2 regions of the uncultured Planococcus sp. genome follow, and region 2 is predicted to be linked to the other one. Evidence: riboswitches for the same ligand, from Rfam matches in the RefSeq annotation. Region 2 holds a riboswitch; the other holds the start of a gene.
What was found. Region 2 has a riboswitch for cyclic di-GMP ahead of flgB (flagellar basal body rod protein FlgB). Riboswitches for the same ligand answer to the same signal wherever they lie in the genome.
Positions count from the first base shown of each region.

Region 1 (6,620 bases), on a different contig from region 2:
ATTGTTTCTGTTATCCACCGTGCGCTTGAAAAAAGTGATTTGCCGGTTGAGTCCGTTCAATTGCTGGAGGATACAAGCAGGGAAGCGGCTTCCCATATGTTCAAGTTGAACCAATACCTGGATGTGCTGATTCCTCGCGGAGGCGCTAAGCTGATTCAAACAGTGGTCCAAAACTCTACGGTCCCAGTATTGGAAACTGGTGCAGGCAATTGCCATATCTATATCGATGAGACAGCAGATGTCAAAATGGCCATCGAAATTGCGCTGAATGCCAAAACACAGCGGCCTTCAGTCTGTAATTCCTGTGAAAGCATTCTGGTCCATAAAAACTGGGCGGAACAGCATTTGCCGGAATTGATGGCAGCATTGCAGGAAAATCAGGTGGAAATCCATGGAGATGAGGTCGCGCAAAAACTCTCTCCTAATGTCATACCTGCAGAAGAAGCGGATTGGGGAACAGAATACCTGGGACTGGAAGTGTCTATGAAAATTGTTGATGATGTAACTGAAGCGGTTCAGCATATCAACACTTACGGAACCAAACATTCGGAAGCCATCATTTCGTCCAATTCCGCAAATGTCGATCAATTCTTTATGGAAATTGATGCAGCCGCGGTTTACCATAACGCCTCTACCCGTTTTACGGACGGTTTTGAATTTGGTTTTGGTGCCGAGATCGGCATCAGTACACAGAAGCTCCACGCGCGCGGACCTATGGGACTGCCTGCTTTAACTTCGACAAAATACATCGTCCGCGGCAATGGCCAAGTAAAATAAGAAATTTATGATAGACAAAAAAGACCGGAAGCTCATCGCTTCCGGTCTTTTTCTTATGCTGTTCGATTGTGCTTCCACATCATATATCCAAGGCAATAGATAGTTCATGAGCGCGACTCCCTCATTCCGGAAGCATTTTAGCTTGCGGACAGTATTGTGCCGAGTTTGGACAGTATTTCACTCAACTTGGACAGTAAGCTCTATTAATGGAATAAAACAATTTTTCTTTTCAAAAAAAATCCAAAAGACTTTTCACAATCTCCTAAAAGTCGCTGTTACCTAGGGGGAATCACATACAAAGCAAAACCGCTGGAGAAAAATCATTGATTTTTCTCCAGCGGTTTTATTTTAGGTTTCGTTTTATACCTGTGCTTTTGTTCGATTGTGTTTCCACATCATATAGCGATAGCGGATGGTGCAGCCGATGCAATACCCCATGAGCGCCACGCCTGCTGCGACAATGACCATGATGGCGAAAGCATAGGCGGCCAGTGGAATGCCCACAGAGAAGAAAAGAAGTGACAGCCCTAAGCAGATCGTTGCTATCCATTGATTGAAAAGCTGCTGATCTTTATCTTCCTGCTGATAGCTCGCCATCGGTTTTTTCAAAAAGCGGCGGCTGAATTGAATCACCGGGTTTTTCTTGGTGATCAGTGTATAAACGCCGACAGCAAACGGCAATAGCAGAATGGCCGGGTGGAGCAGAAGTGCCGTTAATACGGTAATGACGATAAAAGCCTGATTGGTCTGTACAAGGGGTTTCGGAATAGTCACGGGCTCGCCTCCTTCAATTAAGACTTATTATACCTAGTAACTTACTTAGGATAAAGATAATTGCTTGAGAAAAGGAACTTTAAGCACGTGAGGAGGAGCGATGCCCTTTAAAGCAGTTGAGAAATGAATAAAGTAGCCATACCAAAATAAATCAGCAAAGACAGGATATCGTTGATTGTCGTGATTAAAGGACCGGATGCCACAGCCGGATCGATATTGAATCTGTACAGGACAAGAGGAATGATGGTTCCAGCCAAAGTTCCGATGATTAAGGTCATCAACAGCGAGCCGCCGACCACAATGCCCAATACGAAATTACCCTGCCACACATAAGCAATCAGCAAAATAAGCACGGAGCAGATAGCGCCGATGATGATGCCGACCCATAATTCCCTAAAGATCAGGTTGATGGTCTGCTTGGTATTCAACTTTTGTGAAGCCAGTCCACGGACCACTACAGACAGGGATTGCGTTCCCGTATTCCCTGTCATGCCGGCAATCATCGGCATAAAGAAAGTTAAAGCGACAACCGTCTGCAGCGTTTCTTCAAAACGGCTGATGATACCGCCGGAAAATAGCCCGATAAACAATAGAAGGATCAGCCAGGGCAGGCGGCGATAGGCAGCAACCAAAGCTGGCGTATTGAAGTCGATCGACTTTCCTGAAGCTGATAGTTTTTCAATATCTTCATTCGCTTCCTGCATAACGACATCGATAATGTCATCAACAGTGATGACACCAACCAGCTTGTCATCCTTTTCAACAATCGGCAGCGTGACAAAATCATAACGGCTGATCAATTGTGCGGCATCTTCCTGGTCGGTCAAGACATCGGCTTTGACGACGCGATTGTACATGACTTCTTCAATTTTATCGTCAAGGTTTCCGAGGATCAGGTCCTTATAGGAAACGACGCCGACCAGCTTCTTATCCTCATCTACGACATAAAGATAGTTTAGGTATTCCGCCAAATCGGCAAACAGCTTAATCTTATCGACCGCTTCACGGATCGTGTAATGGCGTGGAATCCAAACATATCGGTTATTCATCAAGCGGCCTGCCGTTTCAGGTGGGTAAGTCATCGTGCTTTTAACAAATTGTGAATCGTCCTGATTGATCTGCGATAATAGTTCTTCAATGCGTTCCGGTTCCAAATCGGCCAATAGCAGGGCCAAATCGTCGTTGTCCATGCGATCAAGGACCTGGGACGACTTTTCGAGACCCAATTTATGAAGAATATCGATTTGTTCATTTTTGGAAAGTTCCTGCATCAATTCCGTCAATTGGCGGATCGTCAAATAAAGCAGGAATTTATTGCGGTGCTTGTCCGGCAGGTGCCGGTATTGGATCGCCATATCGTAGGGCTGGAGCTCATCCAGAATGTCCTGGAACTCCATTATTTTTCCCTCTTTCATGGTCTTGATCAGCGCCAGGGTGATTTCATCTTCGAATAATGCTGTAGACATGGGGTTCACTCCTTCTGTACAGGAAATTCAGAAATCCTATTGTTGATTATTGCGCTAAATCGTCATTTTGGAAAGAGTTAAAAAAAGATGGCGCATTTGAATTATTTGACATATAATAATGAAAATCTGGAAAAGGCAAACTTCACTGAAAGGGAAGGACGCAAAGCCATGAGCCTACCCGTTGAAAAACGCAGGGTTGTCAGGTTGCCTCGGCCTCGTTCTGTGAGCCACGGCTATCAGAACGAGAGGATATGGGAAAATGAAAAAACTGATGATAGCAGGTGTATGGCTGTTGTTTATGCTGACGCAACATGGGATTGAAGCACAGGCGACTGAGGTGGAAACCAAAGCGACTTGGTTATGGAATCCTTGGATGATCTACAATGATGAAGCGGGAACACTGGCTTTTCTGGAGAGTAAAGATGTAAACAAAGTCTATGTGCAGATCGATGCCGATATTCCGGCCAGTAGTTATCAGAGCTTTATTGAAAAAGCGCGATCAGCAGGAATGGCTATTTACGCATTGGATGGGGCACCTGACTGGGTGGCACCGAAAGGTTTTGTACAGCAGGATCAGTTGATGTCCTGGTTATCGCTTTATCAGCGGGATTCTGGGCCGGCCCAAAGATTTTCGGGCGTTCACTTGGATGTTGAACCGTATCTTTACAGCGGCTGGAATACAAACCGTGCAGCAACCGTTAAGTCTTATCAAGCTTTGCTGACAAAAGCAAAATCCAGCACAGCTGCGCTGAACTTGCCGATTGAAGTGGATCTGCCTTTCTGGTTCGATGAAATTTCCTATAAAAATACCTACGGCAAAGGTGTGCTCGCTGAATGGGTGATTGCCAACACGCACAGCGTTACCCTCATGGCTTATCGGGATTCAGCAGCCATGATTACAGAACTGGTGAAAAACGAAATTGCTTATGGAGTAAAGTACGGGAAACCCGTAGTGGTGGGAGTTGAAACCGACAAGACTGATGAAGGAGATTCCATCTCTTTCTATGAAGAAGGAGAAACTTTCATGAAAGTCGAGTTGGCCAAAGTATCCGCCCATTATACTGGGGTAAAAGGGTTTGGCGGTATTGCGATCCATCACGTGGACAGTTGGAAGGCGATGGCTCCATAAAGGGATGAAAAGCAGCAAGGTTGGCCGATTCGGCTGAACCAGGCTGCTTTTTCTTATAGTTAAATAGTATGGATGTGTTACAATATCCATAAATTATCAATTATGAATATTATTTAGAAATTTTTATATAAAAACTGCTGAAAGCACTTCAAAAAGGAGATTTGATGAATGATAGAGGTATTTATATCGGTTGTTTTCAGCTTATTGGGGATTCAACTCCTGATTTTGGCTTTGCTGATCGCCTGGAAAATGAAAAACTTGGCTGTTGAACACAGCATAAAAGAAACAATGGAGACGTTAAAGCCTCAATTCCGGCAGTATATAGAAGGTTCGCATGAAACTGAGCCTGGTTTGCCTGCTGCGAAGAAAAACCGGTTCAAATTGATGGAAACCATGCTTGATGAATTTGCATCCGAAGGTTTTCAGGGCGAACAGAAAGCACGTATCCATAGATTGGCAGAAAAGCATTTAACGGAATATTATCGTCATATGCTGAAAAAAGGCCAATGGGCAGAGCGCATCAATGCGTTGTATTTCATCGAAGATTTCCGGCTTTTTTCCTTAAAGGAAGACATTTATCAGCATTTCAAGAAAATCAGCAAAAGGGATGAAGAATTTCGCCAATGCATCCGTGCTTGTGCCACTTTGCAGGAAGTGCGGTTGATGGATGCCGCGATTGAAAGTAAAGACCTGTCGTTCGGGATGATCAAGGAATTGCTCTACCGTCTGGATAAGGATTTACTCGAAATGACGCTGGAGCGGATGCAGTTAAAAGAGGATATCTCAGAAAATATGCTTTACGCCTTCATCAGTTTCAGCGGAGAGCATCAGATTGACATGCTCTTCCCGTTTGTCGAAAAAAAATTACAGGATGAGCGTAAAGAAGTCCGCTTGAAGGCGATGAGCAGCTTGTGCCATTACAAAAAAATGGTGAATCCTGCTATTCTTTCCGACTTCTTCGATTCAGCACACTGGCAAGAGCGGATGTACGCGGCTAAGCTGACAGGAGCCTGCCATTTTGATCAGTACAAACCCAATTTGGTTTACTTGCTGGCGGACAATATATGGTGGGTCCGTTTTGCAGGAGCTGAAAACCTCAAATTCTTTGAAGGCGGCAATAAGGTGCTTGAACAGGTAGCGGCTGATCATGCGGATGCATACGCCAGAGATATTGCCAGACATATGCTGACACGTGAAGGAGGAATCTCCGTATGAGTGGAACTGGCATCACAGTAATCATCGAAATTATTTCCTGGGCAATAATCGCTTATATGCTGGCGGCCGGTGCGACTTATTTGATCTTGTTTCTGGTCGCCAGCCCGAAAATCAGCAAAGAGAAAAAATTGAACCGCCAGGAGCAAATTGAGGAAATGTCGATCAATAAAGACACATATCCTATTTCCATTCTGGTTCCCGCCTATAACGAAGAAGCTGGCGTGGTCAGCACAGTTCGTTCCTTACTGAATTTGAATTATCCCCAATATGAAATCATTGTGGTCAACGATGGGTCAACGGATAGGACCAGTGAAAAAGTACTTGCCCAATTTGGGATGGAACCGATTGAACTGGCGATCCGGACCTACTTTAAAACCGGAGAGATCAAACGTGCTTATCGCTCAACTCTCCATCCCCATTTGTTCTTGATTGAAAAAGAAAATGGCGGAAAAGCGGATGCATTGAATGCTGGAGTCAATTTCTCAAGATACCCCTATTTTGCAGCAATCGACGGCGATTCGATCCTCGAACAGGATGCCTTGCTGAAGACGATGAAACCGATTGTGGATTCGAGCGGGATGGTGACTGCCACAGGAGGGACTGTGAGGATTGCCAATGGCTGCAAGATCAACCGCGGTGTCATCGAACAGGTGGCATTGCCGAAAAAACCATTGGAAGTCATGCAGATTATCGAATACTTCCGCGCATTTCTGATTGGCCGTCTTGGGTTCAGCCGGGTAAATATCCTGCTGATCATTTCAGGGGCATTCGGTGTCTTCGAGAAAAGCCGGGTCATCAAAGTGGGCGGTTATAAAACCGATACCGTCGGTGAAGACATGGAACTGATTGTCCGCTTGCACCGGTCCATCAAAGATGAAAAATCAAAGCAGCGGATCGAATATATCCAGGATCCGGTTTGCTGGACAGAAGCACCGAGCACAGTGGCCTCCTTGCGGGCACAGCGCATTCGCTGGCAAAGAGGTCTGGCAGAAACTTTGTGGACGCATCGCGGGATGATGTTCAATCCGAAATATAGAGGAATCGGTTTATTTTCAATGCCTTATTATGTCTTTATTGAACTATTGAGCGCCGTCTTTGAAGTGATGGGCTACTTCATCATCATCGGCGGGTTTGCCTTCTCCTTCATTGAGACGGACATAGCCGTTATCATGCTGCTGGTGATGGTGCTGTACGGTTCTCTCTTGTCTGCGCTTGCTGTGCTGCTGGAGGAATGGACCTACCATAAGTATCCTACTGTC
Region 1 is NZ_CANMXD010000010.1:89,576-96,195, reverse strand. It holds gene Q0785_RS14945 (glutamate-5-semialdehyde dehydrogenase) at 1-777, shown strand, start outside; gene Q0785_RS14940 (DUF4395 domain-containing protein) at 1,138-1,551, opposite strand; gene mgtE (magnesium transporter) at 1,659-3,017, opposite strand; cyclic di-GMP riboswitch class I at 3,142-3,229, shown strand; gene Q0785_RS14930 (amidase) at 3,277-4,146, shown strand; gene Q0785_RS14925 (hypothetical protein) at 4,315-5,361, shown strand; gene Q0785_RS14920 (glycosyltransferase) at 5,358-6,620, shown strand, end outside.
Region 1: it holds a riboswitch for cyclic di-GMP, as region 2 does, so the genes downstream of both, Q0785_RS14930 (amidase) here and flgB (flagellar basal body rod protein FlgB) in region 2, are expected to answer to the same signal.

Region 2 (6,620 bases):
CAATTCCTTGATCAGCAGCATCGCGATCAATCAGGAACCTTAAGTCAGTGGGAAGCAAAACAGGCGACTTTGGATCGGCTTGAGACGGTAATTAACGAACCTAGCGATACGGGCTTAAACTCAGCCATGGATCAGTTATGGAATGCTTGGCAGGACCTTGGAAATGAACCTACAAGTTTATCAGCACAGGCCGTCGTTAAAGAGCGTGCTCAAGCTTTTGTAGAAGTTGCTCAATCGATGAATGCTTCAATGGAAAATTTAAAAAGCGATTTGGTTCAACAATCGCAGTCGACAGTCGCAGAAGCCAATGCTTACTTGAAGCAAATAGCCGATTTAAATAGCAGTATTGTCCGCAGTGGCAGCCAAGCAAACGATTTGCGCGACAAACGCGATGCTGCGGTTGAAGAACTGTCGAAGCTGATGTCAGTCAAAGTCGAAGAAAAAGCAGATGGCTCTTACAGCATCAAGTTAAAGTCGACAGATGCAGCATTGGTTACAGGAACCCAAGTAAATGAAATTGATTACAAAGTCGGCACTGGAGAAAATGAAATATACGGAGGCAAGCTTGCCGGTCTCAGCCAGTCGCTGCAAATCGCTGATAAATACCATCAGGAAATGAATGCAGTTGTTGAAAGTTTTGTTTCGGCAAACGGCATGTCGGCGGCAGGCGGTAAGGATGGCCAATTATTTACAGGTAATACAGCTGAATTTGATATTTCAACTGTTAAAGTTAACTACAGTATGGAAAATCCGAAGATTCCTGCAACAATGGAAAGCGGCTCACAGTCAGCTAAAACTGATTTTCGTTCATTAGTCAGCAAACTGGGCGCTGAAAGTCAAGCTGCTGTAAACTCCGTTGTTAATCACGAAACAACTTTATTGGCAACAGAAAATCGAAGACAGTCCGTGACTGGTGTTTCACTGGATGAAGAAATGGCAAACCTCATCAAATACCAGCATTCTTATAATGCGGCAGCTCGCTTAGTATCGATGACGGATCAAATGTTAGATACCATCATAAACCGGATGGGCGTCTGATAACTGAAGGAACGTGGAGGGAAGCAGAATGAGAGTCACACACCAAATGCTCAATCAAAATTCAGTACGAAATATGCATCAAAACTTGAGCCGTTTTGAAAAAGTCAATAATCAGGTTTCGACTGGCAAACTGCTTCACCGGCCATCGGACGATCCGAATGGTGTCAGTAAATCGATGAGCTTGAAAAGTTCATTAGCTGCCAATCAGCAATTTGAACGAAATGCTGGCGAAGCGAAATTATGGATGGAAGAAACCGATCAAAATATTAATGCGATGGTCAATGTTATGCAGCGTGTGAGGGAACTGGGCGTTCAAAGTAATACCGACACTTTGTCCGATTCAGACAGAAAAGCGATTGCAGCAGAAGTTGAACAATTGACCGAACAAGTGAGAGAATTCGCTAATACAAAAGTAAATGGAGACTTTTTGTTCAACGGAAAAAATACTGACCAAGCACCGTATCCGAAATCCGATTCTTATCTAACGACAACTTTTGAAGTGGCTGCAAAAACGATTGTTATTGGCGATAACGTCACTATAGAAGCGAGCGTCACGCCAGATAAATTATTTGGGAATGCTAATGACGAAACAAACTTGTTTCAGACTTTGAATGAAATGGTGAATAGCTTGAAATCTGATGAAAAAGTGGACTTGGATAAGATCGATGGTGGAATTGAACGGCTTCTGACGGTAACAGCCGAAAATGGGGGTCGCCAAAATCGTTTGGAAGCGGTGGAGAATCGCTTGTTGGACAGCAACTTGGAGCTCAAATCCATGCTGTCAACATTGCAGGATACCGACTATGCTGAAGCCATCATCAAGTTAACAAGCGAAGAAAGCGTCTACCAAGCAAGCCTCGCTGCATCATCAAAAATAATCCAGCCGAGTTTAATGGACTTTTTAAGATAAAGGAATTAAATTGCGAAAGAGCAGACGCCCGCGGGGCATCTGCTCTTTTTTCGTTATCCTTTTATTGTATTGACCAAGCCCATCATATCATCAGCATAGGAAATGGCTCTTCCTTGTGATTGAAACAATCGCTGGGTGGAAATTAATTCAGTCATTTCATCGGTAAGGTCAACATTGGAGGCTTCCAAAGCGCCTTGCTTAATAGAGATGGAACCGTCATTTTGCTGCGATAAATCAATCAGCTGCAAATTGCCGTTGACGAGTTGTTCTGCTTCGGTACCCGTCAGGCTGAAACGGTTACCGCCAATTTTTTCGAGAGAATTGGGCCGGTTTATTTGTGCGATGCCCAATTGGATTTCAACTGGTTGTTTATTGGGATCTTTAAAGGAGATTTCCAAAGCCCCATTTCCATTTAACTGGATGGAATCATAATCAGCATCAAAAGTGATCGGCTGATTATTGGCTCCAAGAACGGCATCTCCGTTCGCAGTAACAAGGCTTACTTGATTTGAATTCAAGATTGGTTGTACCTGAAAAGAGCCTTCTTTTGTATAAAAGGTATTGTCTTCTGATGCAACACGGAAATATGCGGAATCGCCCTGGATCACAAAATCGAGCGGGCGATCTGTTTGTCGAATAGAGCCTTGCTCATTACGGGTTGCAGTTTGGGAAAGAATTGCACCGGCACCGATGCGCAATCCATAAGGTGTAGTTCGTCCAACTTCGTTTTGCTGACCAACTTGCTTTTCAATGGATTGTACAAGTGCATCAGAAAAACTCGCTTCTTGGCGTTTATAGCCATTGGTATTTACATTGGCAATGTTATTGCCGATCAAGTCAATCTTTTTTTGCAGTTCAGCCATGGTATTGCTTGCTGTATTCATTTGGATACTCACTGAAAACCAATTCCTCCTTATACGCGACCGATTTCATTGACGGCTTTTTCCATACTGCGATCATAGGCTTGTATCACTTTTTGGTTCGATTCAAAACCTCGGTAAGTCGTCATCATGTCTGTCATCGTCTGGGTCAAGTCAACATTCGATTGTTCGATAAATCCTTGTTTTACAAAGCTCTCCGTATTATTCAGCAAAGCAACATTATCAAAGAATTGTGGAGTGCCTTCCGGATCTCCGGCCCATTGCAAAAGGTTCTGTCCTTCTTTTACAAATTGGTCCGGATTTTCAGTATGGCCAATCCATAGACGGCCGGCTTGTGTGCCATCCGCTAACATAATTTGTCCATTATCCTGTACTGTGAAGTCAGTTGAACCAACTTGAATCGGTTGCTGATTTGCATCCAAGACTGCGAATCCATCGCTGGTTGTCAATGTCCCTTCGGCATTCACGGCGAAGGTTCCGTTTTTCGTGTAGCGCACTTCATCATTATCTGCAGCTACTGCAAAAACCATAGTTCCTTTTTTCTGGGTTTCCGGATTTGCAGGCAATAATTCATCCATCAGCACCAAATCCGTCAAATTACCGGTTTCTTTTAAAGGTCCTTGCAAAAAAGAAGGAATTCCTTCCTGAGCATATACACCCGTGGTCAAAGTCCCAATATTTTGGGGGACTATTGTACCTTTTTTACCAGCTTCAATTGCTTTAATCAACTGATCGGGAAAAGCGCGCATGACTGTTTGATCTTCTTTGAAACCGGGAGTACTGGCATTTGATAGGTTATTGGTTAAGACCTGTTGCATCCTATTATTGGCCATCATTCCTGATGTAGCAGTATATAATCCACGAAACATATGAGTTCTTCCTCTCAAAAACTATTTCATTATTTCTCGCGTAGCATAACATTTAAAATGGAATATAAATAGAGACTTTTAGATTAATATGGAAAATTTAACATTAAAAAAACATTTAAAAGAAAAATATACAAAATTATATAAACATGATACTATCACGTTGTTATTAATTTTTGAAAATAGTACGAAATGACGAGTTTGAAAATAAAATAGATTAAATCATTGTGATAATGGCAAACTTATTCGAAAGATAAAGACGCAAAGCCACGGGCCTAACTACACAGTGTATATGGCAGCCGGGTTACCAAAAATGGTAGATTTATAAAAATCCACCTTTTTTTAAGGTGGATTTTTATTAAAATAAAATGTAAAAAAAAGGAGTTTATCAATGAGTATATTCCCTAAATCCCTTGAAACGATGGAACAAGCGCTGTCGGCGTCAACTTTAAGGCAACGAGTGCATTCAGCAAATATCGCCAATGTGGACACGGCTAATTACAAAAGTAAAAAAGTCGATTTTCAAGCGGCTTTAGATACGGCAATGAATCAGCAAAGCCTTTCGAGTTATAAAACAAACGAGCAACACCTGTCGTTCAGCAATGAACGATCAATGACAAAAACGGAAGTTTTGACAAACAACTCCACTAAATACAATAACAACGGCAATAATGTGGACATGGATGTTGAAATGGCTGAACTAGCAAAAAACCAGTTGTGGTACAACGCTGTCACTGAACGAGTAAATGGGAAACTCAATAGTCTAAGCTCTGTTATTAATGGAGGGAGATAAAAAAGATGAGTTTGTTTAACGGATTTAATATCAGTTCTTCCGGACTGACAGCCAACCGACTGCGCATGGACGTCGTATCTGCCAATATTGCAAACGCCAATACCAACCGCGCCGAATTGGTGGACGGCGAATGGATGCCGTACCGCCGGAAAACGGTAGAACTGTCACAAAGCGGTGCATCACCTTTTGCCAATCAGCTTCAGTCAGTGATCAATAAAGGAAATACAACTGTTTCTGGTGTTAAAGTCTCGGAAATCAGAGAAGACGAGACACCATTCACGATGGCTTATGATCCAGAACATCCGGATGCTGGAGAAGATGGCTATGTCCGTTCATCCAATGTCGATCCATTGAAAGAAATGGTGGACTTGATGTCCGCAACCCGCTCCTATGAAGCCAACGTCACAGCGTTGAATGCTTCAAAAAGCATGTTTATGAAAGCTTTAGAGATTGGAAAATAACTCATTAAATCATTAAGGAGGCACCATGGAAAAAATAAGCCAGATTCAGACGCCTTTTATCCAAAATCAATTGTTCGATAAAATGAAACCCGAAAACAAAGTAGAAGGGTTTGGGGAAATATTCAAAGATGCGTTAAAAGAAGTGAGCAAAGCACAAAACGAATCGGATAAAATGACCAATCAATTGGTGACAGGAGAAGTACAGGATATACATGAAGTCATGATCGCTTCGCAAAAAGCCAGCTTGTCGCTGCAGATGACGATGCAGGTCCGCAATAAGGTTGTCGAGGCTTATCAAGAAGTGATGAGAATGCAAGTATGATGAGAACCGGCGGGATGATGACTAGATGAAAGAGAAGTTTTCGACATATAAAACGAAGTTGCGTGAGTCATGGACCAGTTTTTCTCCTGTAACAAAATGGTCTGTAATCGGCTCATTTATTATCACTTTGCTGGTCTTGATTGTCTTTGTTTTTCTCAGCAGCCGCTCCGATTTTTCGGTGCTGTATTCAAATTTGACCGCAGCGGAAGCGGGGGAAATCAAGACCGCGATTGAAGAACAGGCTATTCCGGTGGAAGTATCGGCCGACGGCAAGACGATCAGTGTGCCGCAAGAGCATTTGGCCAATTTGAAGGTCAGTTTGGCTGCGGAAGGCATACCGAAAAACGGCAATGTGAACTATGGCATATTCAGTGAAAACATGGGTCTCGGAATGACCGATCGCCATTTTGATGTGGTGGAGCGGGATGCCATGCAAAATGAACTGGCGTATTTAATTCAACAGATTGATGGTGTGACGGAAGCGAATGTCATGATTACGCTGCCGAAGGAAAATGTTTGGATTACCGACGAAGAGCAGACTTCAACAGCTTCCATCGTTGTTACAGGCGATTCGACATTCCAATTGGATCAGAAACAAATAAATGGATTGTATCATTTGATCAGCAAATCGGTACCGAGTTTACCAGCTGAGCAGATTGTCATCATGGATCAGAATGGCCAGGTGTTTGAAGTACAGGATGCCAACCAGGCAGATACCAATCTGTCGGTTTACCAACAGCATCGTGAAATTCAAAAAGGCATCGAACAGGATATTCAGCGGGAGCTGCAGCAAATGCTCGGCTTGCTTCTCGGTCAGGACAAAGTGGTTGTCTCTGTTATGACGAACATCGATTTCACGAAAGAAAAGCGGGAAGAACAGTTGGTTGAACCTATCGATATCGAGAACAATGAAGGCTTGGATATCAGTGTGGAACGGATCGTTGAAACGTATTCAAGTGAAGGCACAGTGATAGAAGATGCGGCTGGAACCGGTGAAACAGAAGTTGCTAATTATCCTGGTGTGGATGGTGCCGGCAACAGTGAATCCGAACGGACCGAAGAACGGATCAACAGTGAAGTCAACCGGATCAACCGCCAAATTGAAATGAGTCCATATGTAATCGATGATATTACGATCAATGTCGGTGTGGAACCACCAGTTCCGGAAAACCCGGCGAGTTTAACGCAGGAAAACGTTACGGACATAAGCAATCTATTGAAGAATGCGGTGAGTACTTCATTGAGCATGAATGAATTTGCTGCAACTGAGGCGGAACTGGAAGATAAAATCTCTGTCTTTGCAACTGAATTCCAGGGGCGTCCGGCAGTTGAAGACGAAGAGCCGGAAG
Region 2 is NZ_CANMXD010000006.1:188,280-194,899, reverse strand. It holds gene flgK (flagellar hook-associated protein FlgK) at 1-1,038, shown strand, start outside; gene flgL (flagellar hook-associated protein FlgL) at 1,067-1,948, shown strand; gene Q0785_RS11170 (flagellar hook-basal body protein) at 2,002-2,844, opposite strand; gene Q0785_RS11165 (flagellar hook-basal body protein) at 2,862-3,698, opposite strand; cyclic di-GMP riboswitch class I at 3,921-4,007, shown strand; gene flgB (flagellar basal body rod protein FlgB) at 4,087-4,488, shown strand; gene flgC (flagellar basal body rod protein FlgC) at 4,494-4,949, shown strand; gene fliE (flagellar hook-basal body complex protein FliE) at 4,975-5,271, shown strand; gene fliF (flagellar basal-body MS-ring/collar protein FliF) at 5,297-6,620, shown strand, end outside.